DNA from 2 places in the Kitasatospora sp. NPDC004531 genome. Region 2 is predicted to be linked to the other one. Evidence: riboswitches for the same ligand, from Rfam matches in the RefSeq annotation. Region 2 holds a riboswitch; the other holds the start of a gene.

Region 1 (9,759 bases), on a different contig from region 2:
GCGGGCTTGGCGCGCGTGCTGGCCGGCTTGGAGGCACCGCCGGTGGTGCCGCTCGCGGTGCTCATCGCTTGCGCTCCCAGTAACTCGGGCCGACGGGCTCGTCGAAGTCGCCGGTGGCGACCAGGAAGCCCTGCTCATCGGTGGTGATCTTCAGCTGGGGCAGCGGGTGGCCCGCCGGGCCGAAGATGACGCGAGCGCCGTCCGCCAGGTCGAAGGTCGACTGGTGGCAGGGGCAGAGCGCGTGGTGGGTCTGCTGCTCGTACAGCGAGATCGGGCAGCCGACGTGGGTGCAGATCTTCGAGTAGGCGAGGATGCCCTCGAAGCCCTTGTCACGGGACTTGGCGTCCTTGATGTCCTCCGGAGCGATCCGGATGAGCATCAGGGCGTCCTTGGCGATCTGCTGCTGGAAGTCGTGGTCGTCCTCCTCCAGGCCGTGCGGCTTGGCGAAGGTCAGCGAGCCCTGAATGATGTCCTCGGGCTTCATCGGCTGGTCGGTGTTCATGTTGACCAGGCGGATCGGCTCGGAGGGCTTGGCCTCGCCCCAGCCGGTGTGCATGAGCTTGTCCTGGGGCATCGGGCCGAGGTCGCGCAGCAGCACGACGCCGGACAGCGGCACCAGGGCCATCGAACCGATCAGGGTGTTGCGGATCATCTTGCGACGGCCGAAGCCGGACTCCGCGGCACCGGTCTTGAACTGCTCGATGACGTCGTTGCGGACCTCGTCCGAGGCCTCGATCGGGTGACGCTCGGCCGGCAGCTCGTGGTCCGACATCAGGGTGCGGGCCCAGTGGACCGCGCCCGCGCCGATGCAGAACAGCGCCACGCCGAGGGTCATGCCCAGGGCGAAGTTGAGGGCGCTGACGTGGCCCAGCGGGAAGATGTAGACCAGCTTGTCGGCGTCGATCGCGGCGTAGGACGCGATGAAGCCGACGGTCGCCAGCATCGACACCACGAACATCAGCGACACCTGGCGCTCGGCCCGCTTGGCGGCCCGCTCGTCGATGTCGGTCCGACGCGGTTCGTGGGCCGGCAGGCCCGGGTCGGCGAACGGGTCGTCGTGGGTGACGACCTCAGCGCCGTGGGAGGCGTCGTGGGCCTCCGGCAGGTTCTCTGACATGTCGTGGCTCATGACTTCTTGGCCTTGGTGGTGTGGGCGGCGACCCAGATCGCGATCGCGATCAGCGCGCCGAGACCGAAGATCCAGCTGAACAGACCCTCGGTGAACGGGCCGAGGCTGCCCAGGGCGAGACCACCGGGGTTCGGCGCTTCGTTGGTGTTCTGGACGTACGCGATGATCTCGCGCTTCTGCTCCTCCGGCATGGTGGTGTCGGGGAACGACGGCATGTTCTGCGGGCCGGTCTGCATGGCCTCGTAGATGTGCTTGGAGTCCACGCCCTCCAGGGACGGGGCGAACTTGCCGTTGGTCAGCGCGCCGCCCTTGCCGGCGAAGTTGTGGCACTGGGCGCAGTTGGTGCGGAACAGCTCGCCACCCTTGGCGACCTGCTCGGCGTTGGTGACCTTGTCCTCGGACGGCTGGTACTGCTCCGTGGTCGGAGTGACCGGGCCGGGGCCGAGCGAGGCCACGTAGGCGGCCAGCTGGTCGATCTCGGACTGGTTGTAGACGGTCTTCTTGCGCGGGACCTGCGCGCCCGGCTGCTGGGCCGGCATGCGGCCGGTGGCGACCTGGAAGTCGACAGCGGCGGAGCCGACGCCGACCAGCGACGGACCGTCAGAAGTGCCCTGGCCGTTCAGGCCGTGGCAGGAGGAGCAGCCGACGGCGAAGAGCTTCTTGCCCTCGTCGATGGCGAGCGACTGCGAGGAGCTGTCGGCCTGCGCCTTCTCGGCGGGCGCGAAAGCGGCGTACAGCCCCCCGGTGGCCGCCAGGGCGAGAAGTAGAACGACGACCGCCGCCAGTGGGTGGCGCCGTCGTGCGGAGAGCTTTTTCACGGAATAACCCCGGTGTCAGGATCTGGTCGGCAGCAGCCTGCCCCCGACTCCCATGCGTCGTGACGACGCCGGGTCAGGGGCGGGGCGGCTGTTACTTGATCAGGTAGATGGTCGCGAACAGGCCGATCCACACAACGTCGACGAAGTGCCAGTAGTACGACACCACGATCGCCGCAGTGGCCTGCTCGTGAGTGAAGCGCCGCGCCGCGTAGGTCCGGCCGAGGACCAGCAGGAAGGCGATCAGACCACCCGTCACGTGGAGTCCGTGGAAGCCGGTGGTCAGGTAGAACACCGTGCCGTACGGGTCGGAGGACAGCGACAGGCCGTCCTTCTTGACCAGCTCGGTGTACTCGAAGATCTGGCCGCCGATGAAGATGGCGCCCATCACGAAGGTGATCACGAACCAGGAGCGCAGCTTCTTCACGTCACCGCGCTCGGCGGCGAACACGCCGAGCTGGCAGGTGAGTGAGGAGAGCACCAGGATCGTGGTGTTGACCGAGGAGAAGGGCACGTTGAGGGCATGGGCCTTCTCGTGCCAGAACTCGGCGCCCTTGACCGAGCGGAGGGTGAAGTACATCGCGAACAGGGCCGCGAAGAACATCAGCTCCGAGCTCAGCCAGACAATGGTTCCCACGCTGACCAGGTTCGGCCTGTTGACCGCTCCGTGCGCGTGTCCGGTTTCTGTTGCTGTTGCTGTCGCCACGACGGACATTATGTCGGTCCCTTATTCCGTCTTCACGCCGGGGGGTCTCCCTCGGAGTGTCCGGTGCGTGAGGTATGCCCGCCTCGCGGCCCGTCCGTTTTCTGACGGTTGTTCGGACCGGGTGAGGGAACTGGGCCGCCGGGGTGAGCTCGTGGCGCGGCGGCTTGAGCGAGATCGGGTCGGGGTCTCTCCAGGACGGGCCCGCCGGAGTAGCATCCGTCCCAGGACGTGGTCCGGGTCACACTGGGCCGTTCGGTCGGGGGCCGCGCGCGATCGCGGCCCGGGGCGGACACCGTGGACGCAGCGGACACATATAAGAGGACGAGCACCAGGAAGCAGGGGACATGGCGCAGCAATCCGACGAGACGCTCACCGTTCTCGTCTACAGCGACGACCGCAACACCCGTGAGCAGGTGACCCTCGCCCTCGGCCGCCGCCCCGCCGGGGACCTTCCCGCGCTGGAGTATCTGGAGTGCGCCACCGCCCCCGCGGTGCTCCGCGCGCTGGAGAAGGGCGGCGTCGACCTGTGCGTGCTGGACGGCGAGGCGGTGCCGGCCGGCGGGCTCGGGCTGACCAGGCAGCTCAAGGACGAGATCTACGGCTGCCCGCCGGTGCTGGTGCTGATCGGCCGCCCGCAGGACTCCTGGCTGGCCGCCTGGAGCCGGGCCGACGCGGCGATCTCGCACCCCGTCGACCCGGTCGCGCTCGCCGACGCCGCGAGCACCCTGCTGCGGGCCCGGGTGGCCCGGCGGGCGCCGGCCGCGCGCTGAGCCGTTCCCGGCCGGGCCGCCGTCCCGGGGCGCTGTCTCAAGGGGAGAGAAGGGGACGGCAACCCAGGGCGGCCGTCCCCGCTCGCTCGATAGGCTGACTCCGATTCCTCTGCGACAAGAAGAGAGCTGGAGACGGCCATGGTGAACGTGCACTCTGCGAACGGCGGTAGCGACCCCGCGCAGGTGGTCCGCACCTGGCCCGACCTCCTGATGGCGCTGCTGCGCGGGGAGGACCTTGCCCAGGCCGACACCGCCTGGGCGATGGACCGCATCATGAGCGGCGAGGCCAGCCCCGTGCAGGTGGCCGGCTTCCTGATCGCGCTGCGCGGCAAGGGCGAGACGGTCGAGGAGATCGCCGGCCTGGTCGAGGCGATGTACGCGCACGCGGTGCCGCTGGACATCCCCGGCCCGGCCGTGGACATCGTCGGCACCGGCGGCGACCGGGCCAAGACCGTCAACATCTCCACCATGTCGGCGGTCGCCGCCGCGGCGGCCGGCGCGAAGGTGGTCAAGCACGGCAACCGCGCCTCCTCCTCGGCGTCCGGCTCCTCGGACGTGCTCGGGCGGCTCGGCATCAACCTGGACCTGGACGCCCGGCGGGTCGCGGCGGTGGCCGAGGAGGTCGGGCTGACCTTCTGCTTCGCCGCCAAGTTCCACCCCTCGATGCGGCACACCGCGCAGGCCCGTGCCGAGCTCGCCGTCCCCACGGTCTTCAACATCCTCGGCCCGCTCACCAACCCGGCCCGGGTCGGCGCCCACGCGGTCGGCTGCTTCGACACCCGGCTCGCCGCTCTGATCGCCGGGGTGCTGGCGCGGCGCGGCGGACAGGGACTGGTGTTCCGGGGTGACGACGGGCTCGACGAGCTGACGATCACCACCACGTCGCACGTCTGGGTGATCCGCGACGGCAAGGTGACGGAGACCCGGTTCGACCCGCGGGACGTCGGGATCGAGCTGGTCGGGATCGAGGCGCTGCGGGGCGCCGACGCGGAGTTCAACGCGGCCGTCGCGCGGCGGGTGCTGAACGGGGAGCGCGGGCCGGTGCGGGACGCGGTGCTGCTCAACAGCGCGGCCGCGCTGGTGGCGCTGGAGCTGACGGACGCGCCCCTGGGCGAGCAGCTGGGCGCGGCGATGGTGCGGACGGCGGCGGCGATCGACTCGGGGGCGGCCGGGGAGCTGCTGAAGCGCTGGGCCGACGCCACGCAGTGAGCTCCAACGGTCCGTCCGGCGAAGGGAGTTGACCCCGCCGGGCGGACCGTCGCCGTTCGCGGGGAGCGGGCGCGGATGGCGGGAGTGTTTCAGCATGTGGCCGGGACTTGAGTCAACTCCAGGCTCGTGTAAGGTGCTTCGCAGGTCATGAGTGGCAGCGACAAGCCCCAGCTTGCTGTCCGGCAACCCTCCGTCCGTGGCGGGGTGCCCTGGGTGAGGACCGGGCTGCGTGGCGATCCGTCCGCGCGGCAAGCGCGGACTTCCGGTCGATGCACCCGGGGTCCTTACCCTGTGGAGGAGTGCATCCATGTCTGTGACCGCCGAGATCTGTGCGCCGCTGGCCGTGCTGGGCCAGGACGTCGAGGTTCCGCTGGCGTCGGGGGAGAAGGTCGGCTACGCGGCGCTGGACTACGCGGCGAGTGCGCCGGCGCTGGCCCGGGTGTGGGAGGACGTCGCGGCGTACGCGCCGTACTACGGGTCGGTGCACCGGGGCGCCGGGTACCTGTCGCAGCTGTCGACCGACCTGTTCGAGCAGAGCCGGCGGACCGTCGCGGAGTTCCTGGACCTGCGGGACGGCGACCAGGTGGTGTTCACCCGGGCGACCACCGACTCGCTGAACCTGCTGGCGGGGGCGGTGCCGGCCGGGACCGAGGTGTTCGCGTTCGAGACCGAGCACCACGCCTCGCTGCTGCCCTGGCGCCGCGACGGCCTGACGGTCCGCTACCTGCGCGCGCCGCGTTCGCACGGCGAGGCGGTGGCCGCGCTGGAGGAGGCGCTGCTGGCGGCGGCCGAGGGGCCGAAGCTGCTCTGCGTGACCGGGGCGTCGAACGTCACCGGCGAGCTGTGGCCGGTCCGCGAGCTGACCGCGGTCGCCCACCGGTACGGCGCGCGGGTGGTGCTGGACGCGGCCCAGCTGGCGCCCCACCACCGGGTGTCGGTGCGGGAGTTGGACGTCGACTGGATCGCGTTCTCCGGCCACAAGCTGTACGCGCCGTTCGGGGCGGGCGTGCTGGCGGGCCGGGCGGACTGGCTGGACGCGGCGGAGCCGTACCTGGCCGGCGGCGGGGCGAGCCGGACGGTGGCCCGGGAGCTGGACGGCTCGGTGGCGGTGGAGTGGCACACCGGCCCGGCCCGGCACGAGGCCGGTTCGCCGAACGTGATCGGCGCCTACGCCATCGCCTCGGCCTGCCGGGCGCTCACCGAGGCGGGCTTCGACGCGCTGGAGGCCCGGGAACGGGCGCTGGTGGCGAAGCTGACGGAGGGGCTGGCGGCGATCCCCGAGGTGCGGGTGCTGAGCCTGTTCGGCGAGGACTCCGAGCGGGTCGGCGTGGTGTCGTTCGTGGTGCGCGGCTGGAACAGCTCGCACTTCTCGGCCGCGCTGTCCGCCGAGTACGGCATCGGCGTCCGGGACGGGCTGTTCTGCGCGCACCCGCTGGTGCGGACCCTGCTCGGCGGCGAGGACGCCGCGCCGAGCCAGTGCGGCGCGCCCGAGCCCTCGCTGCCGGGGGAGCGGAGCCTGAACGCGATCCGGGTCAGCTTCGGCGCCGGCACCCCCGTCGAGCACCTGGACCGGTTCCTGGGGGCCGTGCGGGACCTCGTCACCGACGGCGCGCGGTGGAGCTACCGCAACGAGGGCGGGCGCTGCGTCGCCGACACTCGGCAGCGCTGAGTCAGCCGTCCAGGCCGAGCGAGAACGCGGCCTCCAGGTCGTGCTGCGAGTAGGTGCGGAAGGCGATGTGGGTCTCGGTGTTGGAGACGCCCGGGACCTTGTTGAGGCGGCCGGGGATCACGTCGGCCAGCTCCTCGTGCCCCCGCACCCGCACCATCGCGACCAGGTCGTAGGTGCCGGTCACGGAGTAGACCTCGCTGACGCCCTCGATGGCCGCGATCGCCTCGGCGATCTCGGGGATCCGGTCGACGCTGGTGTTGATGAGGACGATCGCGGTGATCACTGAGCAACTCCTGTTCGAGAAGGTGCGCTCAGGGTATCGCCCGCCGGACGGGCGGCCCAGGCGAACAGCCAGCCGGTCACGAAGCCGATCACGTGCACCAGGTAGGCCACCCCGCCGCCGCCCGAACTGACGGACCACCACTGGAGCGCGAACCACAGGCCGAGCACCAGCCAGGCCGGGAACCGCAGCGGCAGGAACAGCAGCACCGGCACCAGCACCGTCACCCGGGCCCGCGGCCACAGCCGCAGGTACCCGCCCAGCACCCCGGCGATCGCGCCGGACGCGCCGACCAGGGCGCGCGTCCCGTCCGCGCTGTGCGCCTCGGCCACCGCGTAGCCGTAGGTGGCCAGGTAGCCGATCGCCAGGTAGCCGATCAGGAAGCGGATCCGGCCCAGCCGGCTCTCCACGGCCGGGCCGAAGACGAACAGGAACAGCAGGTTGCCGACCAGGTGCAGCCAGCCCGCGTGGACGAACAGCGAAGTGAGGACGGAGAGTTCGGGGATCTTGGAGGGCGTCGGCGGGAGCGTGCAGCCGGGCGTCGGCGAGGCCAGCCGGTCGGCCGTCAGCGGGCGGCCGCTCAGCAGCTCGGCGGGGACGGCGCCCCAGCGGTGCTCGTAGCGCTGCTCGGCGCAGGCCCGGGCGGCGCCGCTGCCGTACCCCGGGTTCAGGCCGGCCGGGCCGACCAGCAGGACCAGCGCGGACAGCGCGATCAGCAGGTAGCTGACGACCGGGGTGCGGGCGGTCCGCGCGGCCGCCGGCGAACCGGCCCGGGCGGGGGCGGAAAGCACCATGCCGGTCAGCATTCCTCGGGGGCGCACCCGCGACACCGGGCGCTGCTCCGGACGGGTGAGCGTCCGGGCACTGGACCGGTGACCCGGGCGTCACCGTCCAGGCAATAGGCTGGAGGCCCGGAAACCGGGACCAGCCGAGAGGGACCACTGATGACCATCGCCGCGCCGACCGCCGAGACCCGCTGGCGCTGCACCCTGTGCGGCAACCTCACCCGCTTCGACGTCACCCGGTCCTCCCGGGTGATCGACTTCCTGCACTTCGACCTGGCCGGCGACTCCAAGGTCGAGGAGACCCAGGTGCTCGCCGAGACCATCGAGTCGGTGCGCTGCCGCTGGTGCAACGCCGTCGACCAGGTCGAGCTGGTGGCCCGCCCGGGCGCCGAGGAGCCCGCGGAGGGCGGCCCCGCGCAGGGCTGACGCACTTCCACCGCCCCGCGTCCCCGTCCGCGCCCCGGACCGGGGCGCGGGGCGGACTCGTCGGCGGGGTGCTGTCGGTGCGGCACGGTAGACGGGACAATTGCAAGCAGCGGCGGACACCAACGCCCCCGGCACCCGCCGGGGCCCGCCCGGACCAGGATCGGAGCCGAGAACAGTGGCGGAGGCAGCGAACGCGCCCGCGGGCACGGACGGGACCGCGCCCGCTCCGGTCCAGCAGACCCCGGAGCCCGCTCCCGGCGGCGAGGACGGCAACGGCGACACGGCCGCCCGGGCGCTGCCCGAGGGCGTGCGCCGGCGAGTGGTCGGCATCGCCTCCGACGCGCTCGGCGGCATCCCGGCCGGCGAGCTGCCCGCCGCGCTGCGCCCGTACGCCAAGTTCACCCCCGCCCGGCGGGCCAAGTACGCGGCCACCGCGCTGGCCGCCGCGCTGGAGTCCGACCCGGCGTTCCGGGTGCGGATAGCCGAGCGGCTCCGGCTCGGCCAGCCCGACCTGGTGCGCGCCCTGGAAGCGGGCACCGTGCCGGCCGCCGCCGACCCGATGGACGTGGCCGCCGCCGCGTACCTGGTGCGCCCGGCCGGCTGGGGGCGACTGGTCGAGGAGGCCGGCGAGCAGGCCGAGCGGGTGGACGCCGAGGGCGCCGCCGCCGAGGCCGCCCGGCTCGCCGAGAAGCTCCAGGCGGAGCTGGCCGAGACCCGCTCCGCCGCCCGCGCCGAACTGGACCGCCACCGCGCCGAGTCCGAAGGGGTGCGCCGGGAGGCCGACTCGCTGCGCAAGAAGGTCCGCTCGCTGGAGGCCGACACCCGCCGGGCGCAGGCCGAGAGCCGCCGGCTGGCCGCCGAGCTGGAGGCCGCCCGGGCCGCCGCCGCGGCCGAACGCGGCGCCGCCGAGATCGAGGCCCGCCGGCTGCGGCACCGGATCGCCGAGCTGGAGACCGCCGTGGAGACCGGTCGGCGCACCGCCCGCGAGGGCCGCAGCGTCGAGGACATGCGGCTGCGGCTGCTGCTGGACACCGTGCTGCAGTCCGCCCAGGGCCTGCAGCGGGAACTGGCGCTGCCGGTGACGGCGCTGCGCCCCGCCGACCTGGTGGAGGCCGTCGAGCCCGGTTCGGCCTCGCCGCACGCCGTGGCCCGGCGCGGACTGGCCGAGGACGACCCGGCGCTGCTGGACCAGCTGCTGGCCATCCCGCAGGTCCACCTGGTGGTGGACGGCTACAACGTGACCAAGACCGGGTACCCGCAACTGCCGCTGGAGCAGCAGCGGTTGAGGCTGCTGGGCGGGTTGGCGATGCTGGCCCAGCGGACCCAGGCCGAGGTGACCTGCGTGTTCGACGGCCAGGACCTGGACGTGCCGGTGATCATGGCCCCGCCGCGCGGGGTGCGGGTCCGGTTCAGCCGGACCGGGGAGACCGCCGACGAGCTGATCCGCCGCCTGGTGCGGGCCGAGCCGCAGGGCCGGCCGGTGGTGGTGGTCTCCGCGGACAAGGAGGTCGCGGACGGGGTGCGCAAGGCCGGCGCCCGCCCGGTGGCCTCGGTGCTGCTGCTGAACCGGCTGTCGCGCAGCTGAGCCGGCTGACGCCCGGTCAGCGGCCGTGGGGCGTCCGGAGTGTGTCGGTGTGGTGAAGAGGGGCGGGGAAGGGGAACCGGGAGCCCCTCGGGAGTGGACGCGGGGGCAGGGACTTCACTAGGGTCTGGCGTCAAACCTATATTCCGGATGATCGCCCGATTGGGTGAGTCCAGCAGGAAGAAGGAGCACCGCCTTGGCCTCCCACCGCCGTCCCAAGCAGCCGAGTCGCGCCCGGGTGACCGTGCTCACCGCTGCCGCCGCGACCGCGGTCGCCCTGTCGGCCCAGGTGAGTGCGCACGCCGCACCGGCCAAGCCCAACAAGGACGAGGTCAAGGCGCAGGTCGACAAGCTGCTCGACGAGCAGGAGCAGGCGGCCGAGAAGTAC
Region 2 (9,759 bases):
TGCTGACTGAGCTCGCGCGACTTTTGAAGTGAGGGCGGGGGCGGGCGCGAGGGCCAGGGAGCGCACCACCAGGGGCGCGGGGAACTGCGCGACAAGCGCAAGTCACGTCCGCAAGGTCGCGATCAAGTGCAAGTGATTGTCCCGCGTCGCGATCTTGCGGTGGGATGCCTTCCGCTTCGCGCAGTTCCCCGCGCCCCTGGTTGTGCGCTTCCTCCCCGCGCTCAGAGGGCCCGCAGTTGGTCGAGGAACCACTGTTGGGGCGGCAGCGCCGTTGCTGCGGCGGCGAGGCGTTTGGTGCGGTCGGCGCGGTCGGCTTGGGGCATGGCGAGGGCCAGCGCCAGCGCTTCGGCGGTGGCGACGACGTCGAACGGGTTGACGGTGATCGCGTCCTCGGCGAGTTCCTCGTGGGCGCCGGCCTCGCGGGAGAGGACCAGGGCGCAGCCGTGGTCGGAGACGACGGGGACTTCCTTGGCGACCAGGTTCATGCCGTCGCGGACGGGGTTGACCAGGGCGACGTCGGCGAGCCGGTACGCGGCGAGGGAGCGCGGGAAGTCGTCGTCGACGTGCAGGACGAGCGGCTGCCAGTCGGGGGTGGCGAATTCGGCGTTGATCTCCTCGGCGATCCGCCGCACCGCCGCCGTGTAGTCGCGGTACTCGACGAGGTCGGTGCGCGAGGGGTAGGCGAAGGCGATGTGGACCACCCGGTCGTGCCATTCGGGGCGGGTGCGGAGCAGGTGCCGGTAGGCGAGCAGGCCGCGGACGATGTTCTTGCTGAGTTCGGTGCGGTCGACCCGGACGATGGTGCGCCGGTCGCCGACCGTCTCACGGAGGGCGGCGAGGCGTTCGTCCACGTCGGGCCGGTGGGCGCGTTCGCGCAGGAACTCGCCGTCGGCGCCGAGGCCGTGGACGCCGAGCCGGGTGGTGCGTCCGGCCAGCGTGACGGTGAGGGCGTCGCGGTCGACGCTCGCGCCGAGGACGGCCTCGCAGCAGTCGGCGAAGGCGAGGGCCCAGCGGCGGGTGAGGAAGGCGGCGCGGTCGGCGCCGAGGATGCCGCGGAGGACCTCGGCGGCGATGTCGTCGGGCAGCAGCCGGTAGTACTCGGGCGGCGCCCAGGGGGTGTGCGAGAAGTGGCCGATGCGCAGGTCGGGGCGGAGTTCGCGGAGCAGCGCGGGGGCCAGCGAGAGGTGGTAGTCCTGGATCAGGACGGCGGCGCCGGGGGCGGCCTCGGCGGCGAGGGCGTCGGCGAAGGCGGCGTTGTAGGCCCGGTAGGCGGCCCATTCCGTGCGGAAGCCGGCGTCGAAGGCGGGCTCGGTGGGGATGTCGTACAGCAGGTGGTGGACGAACCACAGGGTGGAGTTGGCGACGCCGTTGTAGGCGCGGGCGAAGGTCTCCGGATCGATGTCCAGCATGCGGACGGCCTGTCCGCCGACGTCGTGGCCGGCCCGGTCGAGGCGGCCGTCGGGGGCCTGCCGGGCGGCGGTGCGGTCGGCGTCGGAGAGGGCGGCGCAGACCCAGACGGCGTTCGGGTCGTCGATCGCGGAGAGCCCGGAGACCAGGCCGCCGCCGCCTCTGCGGAGGCTCAGCGTGCCGTCGTCCTCCGTGCGGAAGGACACCGGGCCGCGGTTGGAGGCCACCAGGATCGGGGCGGCTCCGGACTGCGTGGGGCGTTCGGACGCGTGATCGGCCATACAGCCAACCTTGCCGTGTGATCAGCGGACCAAACCACCCGGCGCGGTCCGCACCCGGTGAACAGTCGGGGTCGGCCGGGCCGGTCAGCGGTCGCGGTACTCGGGCACGGTGACCATCGGGGGACGCTCGGTGGCGGGGACGGGGTGGGTGCGGGGGGTGAAGCCGTCGGGGGTGCGGGTGTACTGGGTGAGCAGCGGGCGGACCAGGTCCTCGTCGGCCTTGAGCCGGTGGCTGCGGTCGAGGCGTTCCAGCGCGGTGCGGTAGATGGTGGCGGCCATCCGCCCGAGGGCCTGGCCGTCCTGGTGGCGGTGGTGCCGGACGCCGACGTCGACCTGGGCCAGTGCGTCGAGTCCGACCAGCTCCAACGCGTCCACCAGCAGGCCGAGTTCGACGCCGTAGCCGGTCGGGAAGGGCAGTCGCTCCAGCAGGCTGCGGCGGGCCGCGTACTCGCCGCCGAGCGGCTGGACGAAGCCGGCCAGCTGCGGCCAGTGCAGGTTGAGCAGCGGGCGGGCGACCAGTTCGGTGACCCGGCCGCCGCCGGCCGGGACGACCGCGCCGGCCGCCTCGAACGGCCGGTCGTACATCGCCTTGACCAGGTGCAGCGCAGGGTCGGTGAGCAGCGGGCCGACGATGCCGGAGACGAACGCCGGGTCGAATTCGCGCAGGTCGGCGTCGATGTAGCAGACGATCGCGCCGCTGCTGGCGAGCAGCGAGCGCCACAGCACCTCGCCCTTGCCGGGGGCGGCGGGCAGCCGGGGCAGGATGGCGTCGCGGTGCACCACCCGGGCGCCGGCGGCGGCCGCGGCGGCGGCGGTGCCGTCCACCGAGCCGGAGTCGACCACCAGCAGCTCGTCCACCAGGGGGACGCGCTCCATCAGCTCGGTGCGGATCGCGGTGACGATCTCGCCGACGGTGGGCTCCTCGTCCAGGGCGGGCAGCACCACGCTGACGGTGCCGGCCGGGCCGGCGGCGCGCTTGGCGGCGAGCAGCCGGTCGAGCGGCCGGTCGGCGGCCGTCCAGGATCGGCGGCGCAGCCAGTCGGCCACCTCCGGCAGTATCCCGGGCTCGGGCTGCTCGGCCAAGATCTCGCTCCCTGTCTCGGACCGTCTCGGGTGTCGGACGGTGGGGTTCGACTGCACCGGCCTTCCGTTACAGTCTTCGTACTGCGTTCGGACCTTCGCACGTCGGGGTCTTTCGCAGCGTACGACCACAACTTCACAGAGCTCATCCAGAGGGACTGAGGGAACGGCCCGTTGAAGTCCCGGCAACCCTCCCGTGCGGCCGCGCAGGCCCGGCGGGACAGGTGCCAATTCCGTCCCGGGCGCGACCGCGACCCGGGGAAGATGAGGAGAAAGGGCCTCGCCACCATGGCTGTTGACACCCCCGCACCCGCCGCCGTCGACCTCGGTCCGGCCACCGCGCTGTCCTGTCGCGAGTGCGGCACCCGCTTCCCGCTCGGCCCGAGCTTCGCCTGCCTGGAGTGCTTCGGCCCGCTGGAGATCGCCTACGACTACGCCGGCTACGACGCCGAGGAGCTGCGCAAGCGGATCGAGGCCGGCCCGGCGTCGATCTGGCGCTACGCCCCGCTGCTGCCCGTCCCGGCCGACGTCGCCGGCAAGCCGAACCTGAACCCGGGCTGGACCCCGCTGGTGAAGGCCGACAACCTGGGCCGCGAGCTGGGCTTCACCGCGCAGCTGCACATCAAGGACGACTCCGGCAACCCCACCCACTCCTTCAAGGACCGGGTGGTGGCCTGCGCCATCGAGGCCGCCCGCGCGTTCGACTTCACCACGCTGTCCTGCTCCTCCACCGGCAACCTGGCGGGCGCGGTGGGCGCCGCCGCGGCCCGGGCCGGCTTCAAGTCCTGCGTGTTCATCCCGCACGACCTGGAGCAGGGCAAGGTCGTGATGGCCGGGGTGTACGGCGGCGAGCTGGTCGGCATCGACGGCAACTACGACGACGTGAACCGCTTCTGCTCGGAGCTGATCGGCGACCCGGCCGGCGAGGGCTGGGGCTTCGTCAACGTCAACCTGCGCCCGTACTACGGCGAGGGCTCCAAGACCCTGGCGTTCGAGATCTGCGAGCAGCTCGGCTGGCGGCTGCCCGAGCAGATCGTCATCCCGATCGCCTCCGGCTCCCAGCTCACCAAGATCGACAAGGGCCTGCAGGAGCTGATCAAGCTCGGCCTGGTCGAGGACCGCCCGTACAAGATCTTCGGCGCCCAGGCCGAGGGCTGCTCCCCGGTCTCCGCCGCCTTCAAGGCCGGCCGCGACGTGATCAAGCCGGTCAAGCCGGACACCATCGCCAAGTCGCTGGCGATCGGCAACCCGGCCGACGGCCCGTACGTGCTGGACATCGCCCGCCGCACCGGCGGGGCCGTCGAGGACGTCACCGACGCCGAGGTGGTCGAGGCGATCAAGCTGCTGGCCCGCACCGAGGGCGTCTTCGCCGAGACGGCCGGCGGCGTCACCGTCGGCGTGCTCAAGAAGCTGGTCGAGACCGGGCAGCTCGACCCGAGCAAGGAGACCGTCGCGATCAACACCGGCGACGGCCTGAAGACCCTCGACGCGGTCGCCGACTCCGGCATGACCGCCGTGATCCGCCCGACGCTGGAGTCCTTCCGCGCCGCCGGCCTCGTCTCCGCCTGAACCGCCGCCCCCACGCCTTCCTAGGAGCACCCCCATGAGCGCCACCGTCCGCATCCCCACCATCCTCCGCACCTACACCGGCGGCGCCGCCGAGGTGACCGCCGAGGGCGCCACCCTGGCCGCCGTCATCGCGGACCTGGAGGCCAACCACGCCGGCATCGCCGCCCGCCTGCTGGACGACACCGGCAAGCTGCGCCGCTTCGTCAACGTGTACGTCAACGACGACGACGTGCGCTTCGCGGACGGCCTGGAGACCGAGATCAAGGACGGCGCCTCGGTGTCGATCATTCCGGCGGTGGCCGGCGGCTGCTGACGCCGCGCATTCGCCCCGTCCCGGCAGCCGCCGTCAGGCCTTCGGAATTCGATTTCCGAACCGCCTGGCGGCGGCTTGCCGCATCCGCGCCGGGTGCGCTTCCCGGGTGCGGGCGGCCGGGTTTCCGGCCCGGCGGGGCGCTGGAATTCCGGCGCCCGCACAGGAGTAGAGTGCCGGTGGCGCCGTTCCCCGATACGGCCCGTTCCAATCCTCGTTTTTCCCCGAATCGCACTCGCGCCGGTCCCCGTCCCGTCCCGCGCTCTGAGACATGCGCCGGACCGTTCACCGCCCGACCTGTCAGGCCGCCGTCAGAATTCTTCCGGCGATTTGCGGTGACGCGTCCGTTATGTCCGGTGGCAATTGTCGCCCCGCACACCTTTCGCCCCGTCATATCCCCTGGCGGGTACGGAGTTTCCGCGAAATTAGGGCCTGTTGCGCAGGGCGCATATCCGGATACATTCAGCCGCGACAGAGGCTGCGCCGTACGGGGGGGAGTCCCCACAGGCCGGCCTTCCAGACCTCCGGGTCCGCGTCCCGCGGATCTCTGAAGGGCCAGCACAGCACAAGGGGAGTTCGGAATGGCTCAGGGCACCGTCAAGTGGTTCAACGCCGAGAAGGGCTACGGCTTCATCGCGGTCGACGGTGGAGCGGACGTGTTCGTCCACTACAGCGCGATCCAGATGGACGGCTACCGCACCCTGGAAGAGGGCCAGCGGGTCGAGTTCGAGATCTCGCAGGGTCAGAAGGGTCCGCAGGCCGACATGGTTCGTGCCGCCGGCGCCTGACAGCCCGGCAGGACCGCACGCACGACAGGTACCAACCGGCAGGTCCGGCTCCGGCGCGACGCGCGTCCGGGGCCGGGCCTGCCGGCGTTTCCGGGCCGGGCCTGCGGGTTTGCTCGGAGCCGGCCCGCGGGGTTTCCCGGGCGCCTGTCCGGGCATGCCGAATGGGCTTGCACTCGACACCCCCGAGTGCTAATCATTGGCGTTAGCACTCACAGCGTGAGAGTGACAACGGACCGGGCCGGTGAGGCCCCGGAAGCGGTAGGGGAGGAGACCCCCGCGTCCTGGGCCGTCCGTCGCGGGCACCCCCTTGGTCCGAGCAGTCGACCGTGTCCCGGAGGACCACTTCTAATGGCCAAGATCATTGCCTTTGACGAGGAAGCCCGCCGCGGCCTTGAGCGTGGCATGAACCAGCTTGCCGACGCCGTGAAGGTCACGCTCGGCCCCAAGGGTCGCAACGTCGTCCTGGAGAAGAAGTGGGGCGCCCCCACCATCACCAACGACGGTGTCTCCATCGCCAAGGAGATCGAGCTCGAGGACCCGTACGAGAAGATCGGCGCGGAGCTCGTCAAGGAGGTCGCCAAGAAGACCGACGACGTCGCGGGTGACGGCACCACCACCGCCACCGTGCTCGCCCAGGCGCTCGTCCGCGAGGGTCTGCGCAACGTCGCCGCCGGCGCCAACCCGATGGCCCTCAAGCGCGGCATCGAGAAGGCCGTCGCCGCCGTCTCCGACCAGCTGCTGGCCCAGGCCAAGGACGTGGAGACCAAGGAGCAGATCGCCTCCACCGCCTCCATCTCCGCCGCCGACACCCAGATCGGCGAGCTCATCGCCGAGGCCATGGACAAGGTCGGCAAGGAAGGCGTCATCACCGTCGAGGAGAGCAACACCTTCGGCCTGGAGCTTGAGCTCACCGAGGGCATGCGCTTCGACAAGGGCTACATCTCCGCCTACTTCGCCACCGACCTGGAGCGCATGGAGACGAGCTTCGAGGACCCGTACATCCTCATCGCCAACTCCAAGATCTCCTCGGTCAAGGACCTCCTCCCGCTGCTGGAGAAGGTCATGCAGAGCGGCAAGCCGCTCGTCATCATCGCCGAGGACGTCGAGGGCGAGGCCCTGTCGACCCTGGTCGTGAACAAGATCCGCGGCACCTTCAAGTCCGTCGCCGTCAAGGCCCCGGGCTTCGGCGACCGCCGCAAGGCCATGCTGGGCGACATCGCCATCCTGACCGGCGGCACCGTGATCTCCGAGGAGGTCGGCCTCAAGCTCGAGAACGCCGGCCTGGACCTGCTGGGCACCGCCCGCAAGGTCGTCATCACCAAGGACGAGACCACCATCGTCGACGGCGGCGGCGACAGCGACCAGGTCGCCGGCCGGGTCAACCAGATCCGCGCCGAGATCGAGAACTCCGACTCGGACTACGACCGCGAGAAGCTCCAGGAGCGCCTCGCCAAGCTGGCCGGCGGCGTGGCCGTCATCAAGGCCGGCGCGGCCACCGAGGTCGAGCTCAAGGAGCGCAAGCACCGCATCGAGGACGCGGTGCGCAACGCCAAGGCCGCCGTCGAGGAGGGCATCGTCGCCGGCGGTGGCGTCGCCCTGCTGCAGGCCGGTGTCGCGTTCGAGAAGCTGGAGCTGGACGGCGACGAGGCCACCGGCGCCAACATCGTCCGGGTGGCCCTGGAGGCCCCGATCAAGCAGATCGCCACCAACGCCGGCCTCGAGGGCGGCGTCGTGGTCGAGAAGGTCCGCAACCTGCCCGCCGGCCACGGCCTGAACGCCGCGACCAACGAGTACGTCGACCTGATCGCCTCCGGCATCATCGACCCCGCCAAGGTCACCCGCTCCGCCCTGCAGAACGCCGCCTCCATCGCGGCGCTGTTCCTGACCACCGAGGCCGTCATCGCCGACAAGCCGGAGAAGGCCGCCGCGGCCGCCGGCGGCGGCATGCCGGGCGGTGACATGGACTTCTGATCCGGCCCTTCGGACGGATCCGTCGTTCTCACGCCGTGAGGGCGGTCTCCTTCGGGAGGCCGCCCTCGCGGCGTTCTTTGGGACAATGGGCGGATGGCCAGCCCCGAAATCGAAACCGCCCTGCACAATGCGCGGGCGCAGATCCTTGCCGACCTCACCGCGCGGGACGTCGCCGATGCCGCGATCGTCTCGCTGGTCGAGGATGCCGTCACCCACCGGCGGTGGTGGCTCGAACAGTGGCCGGACGGGCGCGAGTTCGTGCTCGGGCTGGTCGCGCAGGACGTGCAGGACGCGCTGCTGGAGTCGTACGGGCGCTGGCCGTTGTGCGAGGCCTGTGCGGCGGAGGACGACGATCCGCACGCGTTGAGCGTGGAGCCGGAGTTGGGGGCGGACCCGCACTGGGTCTGCGGCAAGAAGGGGATCGTCGTCGCGGCGGTCGGCGAGCTGGCCTGAGGCCGCGCCGACCGGTTCAGGCCTCCAGCTCCCTGAGCTCCGCCTGCATGTTCGTGCGGGCCCGGGCGTCGTAGCGGGCGTGGGCCTCGGGGGTGCGGTAGAGGGCGGGGAGGGCGAGGAGGTGGTGGAGGATCGCGGCCCGGCCCTCGCGGAAGGCGTCCGGGGGGACGAAGGAGTATTCGTCGCGGATGGCGGCGGCGTAGGCGGCGTACCGGTCGGGCGGTGAGCCGAGGACGGCGAGGTCGGCGTCGCAGAGGACCTCGCCGTTGTGGTCGCCGGGGGCCGGGTGGTGGGTGACGGTGAGTCGGACCAGCCGGGCGACCTCGTGGACCAGGGGTTCGGGCAGGCCCGCCTCGCGGAGGGCGCGGCAGGCCAGCGCGGCGCTGCGTTCCTCGTTCTCGGAGCGGTCGGGCCGGTAGACGGCGTCGTGGAACCAGGCGGCGAGTCGGACGGCGTCCGGGTCGTCGGCGTGGTCGGTGAGTTCGTCGATCCGGTCCAGGACGGCCCGCAGGTGGTCGGTGGTGTGGTAGCGGCGTTGGGGTTCGGCCCAGCGTTCGAGCAGGTCGCGGGCGTAGGGCTCCGGATCGACGGTGGCGCCGCAGCGGGTGAGCAGGGCGTGCCACCGCTCGGACAGCGAGGCGGTCATGACGGCCATTCTGCTCCTTCCCGGTCGGATGCGGCCCCGTGATGTGATCGAGCTTATATGTAGTTCACCGACTTATGACGCACACTTGAGTAGTCGACGCTCGACGGCTATACATACTCGGTATGCAAGACGTTCCGCTGTTCCGAGGGGGAGCCATGACCGGATCGAGCGCGCAGGCAGTGCTGCGCCTGGAGGGAGTCGGCCGGGTGCACGGCCGGGGCGAGGCCGAGGTGCACGCCCTGCACCCGATCGACCTGGAGGTGCGGGCCGGGGAGTTCCTGGCCGTGATGGGGCCGTCCGGCTCCGGGAAGTCCACCCTGCTGGCGCTGGCCGGTGGTCTGGACCGTCCGTCGGTCGGCCGGGTGCTGGTCGAGGGCACCCCGCTGGAGGGCCTGAGTCGGGCGAAGCTCGCCGATGTGCGGCGTCGCTCGGTCGGCTACGTGTTCCAGTCGTACAACCTGATCCCGTCGCTGACGGCGGCGGAGAACATCGCGCTGCCGCGGGAGCTGGACGGCGTCTCCGCCCGCACCGCGCGGGCCGAGGCGGTGGCCGCGCTGGAGGAGCTGGGCATCCCCCAACTCGCCGACCGCTTCCCGGAGGAGATGTCCGGCGGCCAGCAGCAGCGGGTCGCGATCGGGCGGGCGCTGGCGGGCGAGCGCCGCCTGGTGCTCGCCGACGAGCCGACCGGCGCGCTGGACTCGGCCACCGGTGAGGCCGTGCTGCAGGTCCTGCGGGCGCGCTGCGACGCGGGCGCGGCCGCGATGATGGTCACCCACGACCCCACGCACGCGGCCTGGGCGGACCGGGTGGTGTTCCTGCGGGACGGCCGCTTCCTCCGCGAGGCGGCGCAGCGCACCGGAGCCGGCCGATGAGCGCCTGGCGGGCGGTGCTGCGGATGGCGCGCCGCGACGCGTGGCGGGCCAAGGGCCGCAGCGCCCTGGTGGTCGCGATGATCGCGCTGCCGGTGCTGGGCGCGACCGGCGTGGACGTGGTGCACCGCAGCGGCCAGCTCGGCGCCGCCGAGCGGTCGGACCGGCTGATGGGCCGGGCGGACGCCCTGATCGGCGCCCACGACCCGGGCCGGGCCGTCGAACAGTCGGTGTTCCCGGCCGACGGCGTCCGCACCCTGCCGCTGCGCCCGGGCAGCGAGACGCCCGAGCAGAAGCGCGCCGCCGCCACCGAACCGACCGTCCTGCTGGGCGAGTTGCTCCCCAAGGGCAGCGTCCTGACGCCGGCCCGCACCGGCCCGGTCGC

What was found. Region 2 has a riboswitch for S-adenosylmethionine ahead of thrC (threonine synthase). Riboswitches for the same ligand answer to the same signal wherever they lie in the genome.
Region 1: linked by a shared signal. The riboswitch ahead of ACWEMJ_RS13425 (aminotransferase class V-fold PLP-dependent enzyme) and the one ahead of thrC (threonine synthase) in region 2 are both predicted to bind S-adenosylmethionine.

The regions. Positions count from the first base shown of each region.
Region 1 is NZ_JBSGDD010000025.1:19,776-29,534, forward strand. It holds gene qcrB (cytochrome bc1 complex cytochrome b subunit) at 1-65, opposite strand, end outside; gene qcrA (cytochrome bc1 complex Rieske iron-sulfur subunit) at 62-1,117, opposite strand; gene qcrC (cytochrome bc1 complex diheme cytochrome c subunit) at 1,126-1,947, opposite strand; gene ctaE (aa3-type cytochrome oxidase subunit III) at 2,039-2,659, opposite strand; gene ACWEMJ_RS13415 (hypothetical protein) at 2,995-3,420, shown strand; gene trpD (anthranilate phosphoribosyltransferase) at 3,559-4,629, shown strand; SAM riboswitch class IV at 4,773-4,890, shown strand; gene ACWEMJ_RS13425 (aminotransferase class V-fold PLP-dependent enzyme) at 4,937-6,298, shown strand; gene ACWEMJ_RS13430 (Lrp/AsnC ligand binding domain-containing protein) at 6,300-6,581, opposite strand; gene ACWEMJ_RS13435 (rhomboid family intramembrane serine protease) at 6,578-7,372, opposite strand; gene ACWEMJ_RS13440 (hypothetical protein) at 7,523-7,789, shown strand; gene ACWEMJ_RS13445 (NYN domain-containing protein) at 7,965-9,374, shown strand; gene ACWEMJ_RS13450 (NlpC/P60 family protein) at 9,568-9,759, shown strand, end outside.
Region 2 is NZ_JBSGDD010000014.1:80,109-89,867, reverse strand. It holds gene otsB (trehalose-phosphatase) at 1-32, shown strand, start outside; gene ACWEMJ_RS09335 (alpha,alpha-trehalose-phosphate synthase (UDP-forming)) at 222-1,688, opposite strand; gene ACWEMJ_RS09330 (glucosyl-3-phosphoglycerate synthase) at 1,773-2,747, opposite strand; SAM riboswitch class I at 2,911-3,039, shown strand; gene thrC (threonine synthase) at 3,057-4,337, shown strand; gene ACWEMJ_RS09320 (MoaD/ThiS family protein) at 4,372-4,650, shown strand; gene ACWEMJ_RS09315 (cold-shock protein) at 5,229-5,435, shown strand; gene groL (chaperonin GroEL) at 5,784-7,406, shown strand; gene ACWEMJ_RS09305 (hypothetical protein) at 7,500-7,859, shown strand; gene ACWEMJ_RS09300 (HD domain-containing protein) at 7,876-8,514, opposite strand; gene ACWEMJ_RS09295 (ABC transporter ATP-binding protein) at 8,661-9,377, shown strand; gene ACWEMJ_RS09290 (ABC transporter permease) at 9,374-9,759, shown strand, end outside.